2 regions of the Anaerostipes sp. PC18 genome follow, and region 2 is predicted to be linked to the other one. Evidence: a T-box and tRNA genes for the amino acid it is inferred to sense, from the RefSeq annotation. Region 2 holds a T-box; the other holds one or more tRNA genes.
What was found. The T-box of region 2 lies ahead of thrS (threonine--tRNA ligase). A T-box ahead of a tRNA ligase gene usually reads a tRNA of that ligase, here a tRNA-Thr.
Positions count from the first base shown of each region.

Region 1: it has a tRNA-Thr gene. The T-box ahead of thrS (threonine--tRNA ligase) is inferred to sense a tRNA for this amino acid. The anticodon was not compared.

Region 1 is NZ_CP121164.1:115,872-119,141, forward strand. Features, by position in the region: rRNA gene P8F77_RS00550 (23S ribosomal RNA) at 1-1,592, shown strand, start outside; tRNA gene P8F77_RS00555 (tRNA-Asp) at 1,668-1,741, shown strand; tRNA gene P8F77_RS00560 (tRNA-Val) at 1,778-1,851, shown strand; tRNA gene P8F77_RS00565 (tRNA-Thr) at 1,861-1,933, shown strand; tRNA gene P8F77_RS00570 (tRNA-Tyr) at 2,006-2,086, shown strand; tRNA gene P8F77_RS00575 (tRNA-Met) at 2,093-2,167, shown strand; tRNA gene P8F77_RS00580 (tRNA-Phe) at 2,331-2,403, shown strand; gene P8F77_RS00585 (aminotransferase class I/II-fold pyridoxal phosphate-dependent enzyme) at 2,532-3,270, shown strand, end outside.
Region 2 is NZ_CP121164.1:1,780,881-1,784,150, reverse strand. Features, by position in the region: tRNA gene P8F77_RS09690 (tRNA-Pro) at 1-15, shown strand, start outside; gene thrS (threonine--tRNA ligase) at 84-2,018, opposite strand; T-box leader at 2,155-2,363, opposite strand; gene P8F77_RS09680 (putative ABC transporter permease) at 2,450-3,046, opposite strand; gene P8F77_RS09675 (hypothetical protein) at 3,065-3,270, opposite strand, start outside.

The DNA of each region.
Region 1 (3,270 bases), 1.7 Mb from region 2:
GAGAGGAAGGTGAGAATCCTTCCGGCCGAATATCTAAGGTTTCCAGAGTAAAGCTGATCTGCTCTGGGTAAGTCGGGACCTAAGGCGAGGGCGAGAGCCGTAGTCGATGGATAACTGGTTGAGATTCCAGTACCACATAAAAACAGAACTGTGGGGACACAGAAGGGAAATGGGAGCCAGGAATGGAAAGACTGGTGCAAGCGAAGTAGCCGTATGGGAGGCAAATCCCCATGCAAGGCAAAGGCGTTACGCGGACCGAACAAAAGTAGGGAAGCCCAGGCCCCAGCTGTCAAGAAAAGCCGCTATTGTTTTTATGTGCCCGTACCGTAAACCGACACAGGTGGATGAGGAGAATCCTAAGGCCGACGGGAGAAGTGTTGTTAAGAACTCGGCAAAATGACTCCGTAACTTCGGGAGAAGGAGTGCCAGGTAAGACTGGCCGCAGAGAATTGGCCCAAGCAACTGTTTAGCAAAAACACAGGTCTATGCAAAACCGCAAGGGTGAAGTATATGGGCTGACGCCTGCCCGGTGCTGGAAGGTTAAGGGGAGGGCTTAGCGAGTGATCGCGAAGGTCTGAACTTAAGCCCCAGTAAACGGCGGCCGTAACTATAACGGTCCTAAGGTAGCGAAATTCCTTGTCGGGTAAGTTCCGACCCGCACGAAAGGCGTAATGATTTGGGCACTGTCTCAACAACACACCCGGTGAAATTGAAATACCAGTGAAGATGCTGGTTACCTGCGCCAGGACGGAAAGACCCCATGGAGCTTTACTCCAGCTTGATACTGGGATTCGGTACTGCATGTACAGGATAGGTGGGAGACTGAGAAAGAAGGACGCCAGTCCTTTTGGAGTCACTGTTGGGATACCACCCTTGCAGTATTGGATTTCTAACCAACAGCCATGATCTGGTTGGGGGACAATGTCAGGTGGGGAGTTTGACTGGGGCGGTCGCCTCCGAAAGGGTATCGGAGGCGCTCAAAGGTCTTCTCAGAATGGACGGAAACCATTCGCAGAGTGCAAAGGCAGAAGAAGGCTTGACTGTGACACCGACGGGTGGAGCAGGTACGAAAGTAGGACTTAGTGATCCGGTGGTATAACGTGGGATTGCCATCGCTCAACGGATAAAAGCTACCCTGGGGATAACAGGCTTATCACTCCCAAGAGTTCACATCGACGGAGTGGTTTGGCACCTCGATGTCGGCTCATCGCATCCTGGAGCTGTAGCAGGTTCCAAGGGTTGGGCTGTTCGCCCATTAAAGCGGTACGCGAGCTGGGTTCAGAACGTCGTGAGACAGTTCGGTCCCCATCCGGCGCAGGCGGAGGAAATTTGATAGGAGCTGTCCTTAGTACGAGAGGACCGGGATGGACGGACCACTGGTGGATCTGTTGTATTACCAAATGCATAGCAGAGTAGCCAAGTCTGGAAGGGATAAACGCTGAAGGCATCTAAGCGTGAAGCCCCCTAAAGATAAGATTTCCCATAGAGTAATCTAGTAAGACCCCTTGAAGACGACGAGGTAGATAGGGCAGAGGTGGAAGTACGGCAACGTATGGAGCTGACTGTTACTAATCGGTCGAGGCTTTAACCAAAGAAGGTAAGGAAGATGTTTGATGAAAGGTTCTGTATGTAGTTTTGAAGGTACATAGATTATTTTGTAAAGATTTGGCCCGGTGGCTCAGCCGGTTAGAGCGCCGCCCTGTCACGGCGGAGGTCGTGGGTTCGATTCCCATCCGGGTCGTTTTTTCCTTTTTAGGAGGATTTATAATATAAATTTGGGATCATAGCTCAGCTGGGAGAGCATCTGCCTTACAAGCAGAGGGGTCATAGGTTCGAGCCCTATTGGTCCCATTTTTGTCAGCCGTTGTGGCTCAATTGGCAGAGCAGCTGATTTGTAATCAGCAGGTTACCGGTTCAAGTCCGGTCAACGGCTCTCATAAATTATGTTATAAACGTAATTTTATGTTTGAGTTTTATGCTGAAATGGTATAATATATATGTATATGGTGGGATTCCCGAGTGGCCAAAGGGGCAGACTGTAAATCTGTTGGCAACGCCTTCGAAGGTTCGAATCCTTCTCCCACCATTTTAGCGCGGGGGTGGAGCAGTCTGGTAGCTCGTCGGGCTCATAACCCGAAGGTCGTTGGTTCAAATCCGGCCCCCGCAACTTCCATTAGCGTTCAGAGCGTGCATAGAAATATTTATCAACAGGGCCGGATATTTATATTCGGAGCTGTTGATAAATGTTTCTATATAGGCGGTAACGCCGTGATCTCAAAAGTATAGCTTTTGAGATTTTGTACGCGGACTAAAGTAAAATCAATACCCAAGCCCAGATAGCTCAGTCGGTAGAGCAGAGGACTGAAAATCCTCGTGTCGCTGGTTCGATTCCGGCTCTGGGCATCTAAAAGTTCTGATTTTTATCAGGGCTTTTTTCTTTTTCCCAAAATACCTTGTCACACTTTAAAATGTCGTGGAATATCTACGGTGTGTATGATAAAATAGGATAAAATGAGGCTTAATAACAATTTATGAAATATCCTATATTTGAAAAATTAAGACAATTAGATAAAGAAGGGATGTATCCGTTCCATATGCCTGGTCACAAAAGGCAGAAACAGGACATTATGAGAGAGGGATCTCTGTTTGCGCTTGACACTACAGAGATCAGCGGCTTTGACGATCTGCATCATCCCGAGGGGATGATTAAAGAATCAATGGAGTATGTCCAACATATATATGGAAGTAAGGAAAGTTATTTTCTGATCAACAGCACCACCGGAGGCATTTTAGCTTCTGTGGCTGCGTCCTGTCGGCTGGGAGATAAGATTCTTATCAGCAGGAACTGCCACAAGTCCGTATATCATGCAATTTCCATGCTTGGATTAAGGCCGGTTTATTTATATCCCAAAATAGAGCAGAATATTTGTATGGGGATTACTAAAAGCCAGGTGCAGGACATACTGGGCAGGGAAAATGGCATTAAAGCCGCTGTTATCGTTTCCCCTACTTATGAAGGGATGGTGTCTGATATCAGGCAGATTGCTGAGGTTCTTCATGAAGAGGGGATTCCCTTGATCGTGGATGAGGCTCACGGAGCACATTTTGTATTTCACAGTGGATTTCCGGAGAGCGCGGTATCCCAGGGAGCAGATGCAGTGATCCAGAGTCTGCATAAGACGCTGCCTTCCCTTACTCAGACCGGACTTCTGCACATCTGCAGTTCCCGGATAGGCACCAGGGAGATTCAGCAGGCTTTATCTACATTTC
Region 2 (3,270 bases):
ATCCTGTTACCCCGACTTATCATTTAGTCAGTAATTAAAAAATATCCCGAATACGTTCATCGCCGTATTCGGGATATTTTCATCTATTTCTCTTCGTCTTCTTTTTCTACCTGGCGGATCTCTTTTGTCTCAATTTCCTTTTTGACCGCAGAAAGGAATTCATCTAAGGACATCTGCCCCTCATCTCCCTTAAATCGGCTTCTCACGGAAACGGCCTGGTTTTCTTCTTCTTTTCCTCCCACAACTAGCATATATGGGATCTTATGAAGCTGTGCCTCCCGGATCTTATAACCCATCTTTTCAGCCCTGGTGTCGATCTCAGCGCGGATGCCGGCTTCTTTTAACGCATCCAGCACCTTGTTTCCATAGTCTAAATGCTTGTCAGAGATCGGAATGACCTTCACCTGCACTGGTGCCAGCCAGATTGGGAATGCTCCTGCGAAGTGTTCGATCAGGATACCGATAAACCGTTCGATGGAACCAAAAGCAACCCTGTGGATCATGATCGGACGGTGCTTCTCTCCGTCTGCTCCAGTGTAATGGAGGTCAAACCGCAGAGGAAGCTGGAAGTCTAACTGAATGGTTCCGCACTGCCATGTTCTTCCGATGGAATCTTCCAGATGGAAATCAATCTTCGGTCCGTAGAATGCTCCATCCCCTTCATTGACTACATAGTCAAGTCCAAGATCGTCCAGTGCGCTCCTCAAAGAATCTGTAGCCATCTCCCAGTCTTCATCACTTCCCATGCTGTCTTCCGGCCGGGTGGACAATTCCACATGGTATTTGAATCCAAACAGGCTGTAAACCTGGTCGATCAGCGCTGCGACACCTTTGATCTCATCTTTGATCTGCTCAGGCATCATAAAAATATGGGCATCATCCTGTGTAAAACAGCGGACACGCATCAGTCCGTGGAGCTGTCCGGATTTTTCGTGGCGGTGTACCAATCCCAGTTCTCCCATACGCAGCGGCAGGTCACGATAAGAGCGTGGCTCTGACTGGTATACTAAAACGCCGCCTGGGCAGTTCATAGGTTTGATGGCAAAGTCTTCTTCATCGATGACCGTTGTGTACATATTTTCCTGGTAGTGATCCCAGTGTCCGGATGTCTCCCACAGGTGCCTGCTCAGCATGATCGGACTGGAGATCTCTACATATCCTGCTTTGTTATGGATTTCTCTCCAGTAGTCCAGCAAAGTATTTTTAAGCACCATACCATTAGGTAAAAAGAATGGGAATCCCGGCCCTTCATCTCTCATCATAAAGAGTCCGAGTTCTTTTCCAAGCTTTCTGTGGTCACGTTTTTTCGCTTCCTCCATCATGGTCAAGTAATCTTTCAGATCTGCTTTTTTTGCAAATGCAGTTCCATAGATACGGGTGAGCATCTGATTCTTTTCATTACCGCGCCAGTAGGCTCCGGCGATGCTTGTGAGCTTAAACGCTTTCACAGGCTTTGTTGTCATCAGATGAGGTCCTGCACACAGGTCAATGAATTCACCCTGCTGATAGAAACTGATAACGGAATCCTCAGGAAGATCCTCGATGAGCTCGACCTTGTACGGTTCCTTGCGTTCCTTCATAAATGCGATTGCTTCTTCTCTTGGTTTCGTAAAACAAGTGATCTCCAGATTTTCTTTTACGATCTTTTTCATTTCTGCTTCGATCTTCTCCAGATCATCCTGTGTAAATGGAGTATCCTTCTCCATGTCATAATAAAATCCATTGTCGATAGACGGCCCGATAGCAAGCTTTGTCTCCGGGTACAGGCGTTTTACAGCCTGGGCTAAAATATGGGATGCAGTATGGCGAAAAGCGTGTCTTCCCCCTTCCGAGTCAAAGGTAAGGATACTCAGCTCGCAGTCATCCTCTACAATCGTCCTTAAATCCACGACTTCCCCGTTGATCTCCCCTGCACAAGCAACTCTTGCAAGTCCTTCACTGATATCCTTTGCGATATCAATGACAGACATGCTCTGGCCGTACTCTTTAACAGATCCATCTTTTAATGTAATCTTCATAGTATTTTTCCTTTCTTGTATTGTAATTAAGAACAAAGCAGCCTTCCTTGGCACATCGTGTGCATCATGCCCGGAGGGCTTTTTTATTCCATAGGGAGAACATTCCTATGGAATAAAAAAAGCCCCATGGAAAAATCCATGGGACGTTATTCACGCGGTTCCACCCTTGGTTGCCTGCTTCATATCGTAAAGCAGACCACTTCGTTGACGATAACGGTGTCGGCCGGGCTGGTTTGCAGCCGCTCGGAGGTGGTCTTCATCTGTTTTAGTACTTAAGATGCTCTCACCAAATGCATCTCTCTCTGGAAGACTTTCACAGATTACTCTTCTCTTCAACGCTTTTTTATTTCCCACATATTATAACACTGTTAATTTGTGAAATCAATCCTTTTTCATAGCAAAAAATTTAGATGCCAGAAACAAACTTATCTCTAATTCGGCTGAAGTCTCTGTATCATATTGTCAAGAAACGGCGCCAGGACGTATACAATGGCCAGCCCGCCAATACCGAAAACAAGCAGGCCTTCCGCGCAGACCCTGCCGTGGATATTCAGAAAGTATCCGCTGTAATCCCACCATCTTTGCCCGTGATGCATCGTTTCCAGAAAGACAGAAGTAAAATATTCCACACATCCGCAGACAGCCACGATACTGATAAATTCCAGGATCGGTTTTTGTCTCAGTTTATTTAACAGTGTCAGGATCAAGATTCCGCCGGCTCCGTAGATGGGAATCCAGGGACCGTGAAGGATTCCCCTGTTGGTAAAAACACCGCTGGCGATTAAATGCAGGCTCACTTCCCAAATCCAGCCCAGAAAGGACAAGATAAAGAAAAGCAGCGTCAATGACCATAAGGTATAACGGCGCATATAATGCAGAGTCTCAATTCTGCGGCGTTTTTTGCTTTCCGGCATCATACTCAGCCTAGTGGGATAAGAATCTTTGTCCGCCGCATTTTTCATGGCCTGGATGTGAAGCTGCTCTGTCTGGTATCGTTCATATTCTTTTTCGGCCTCTGTGTTGATCAATACGATGCCAAGATAGTCTTAAAAAAACCTGCTGAGCTTTGTGCGGCGGTCCTTAAATTGACTAGCTGCTTCTATAATCTGGAGTACATCTCCATATGCAGATTGAATTGCTTGTTCGTCTGCTTTCTCAAACAAATATTTGTCATTGAGCAGCTCTGAATTAGGGATTCCTTTTTCCTTTGCTTTATTTCTTAAGTATGTATAGTATTCACAAAAAGCCGCCG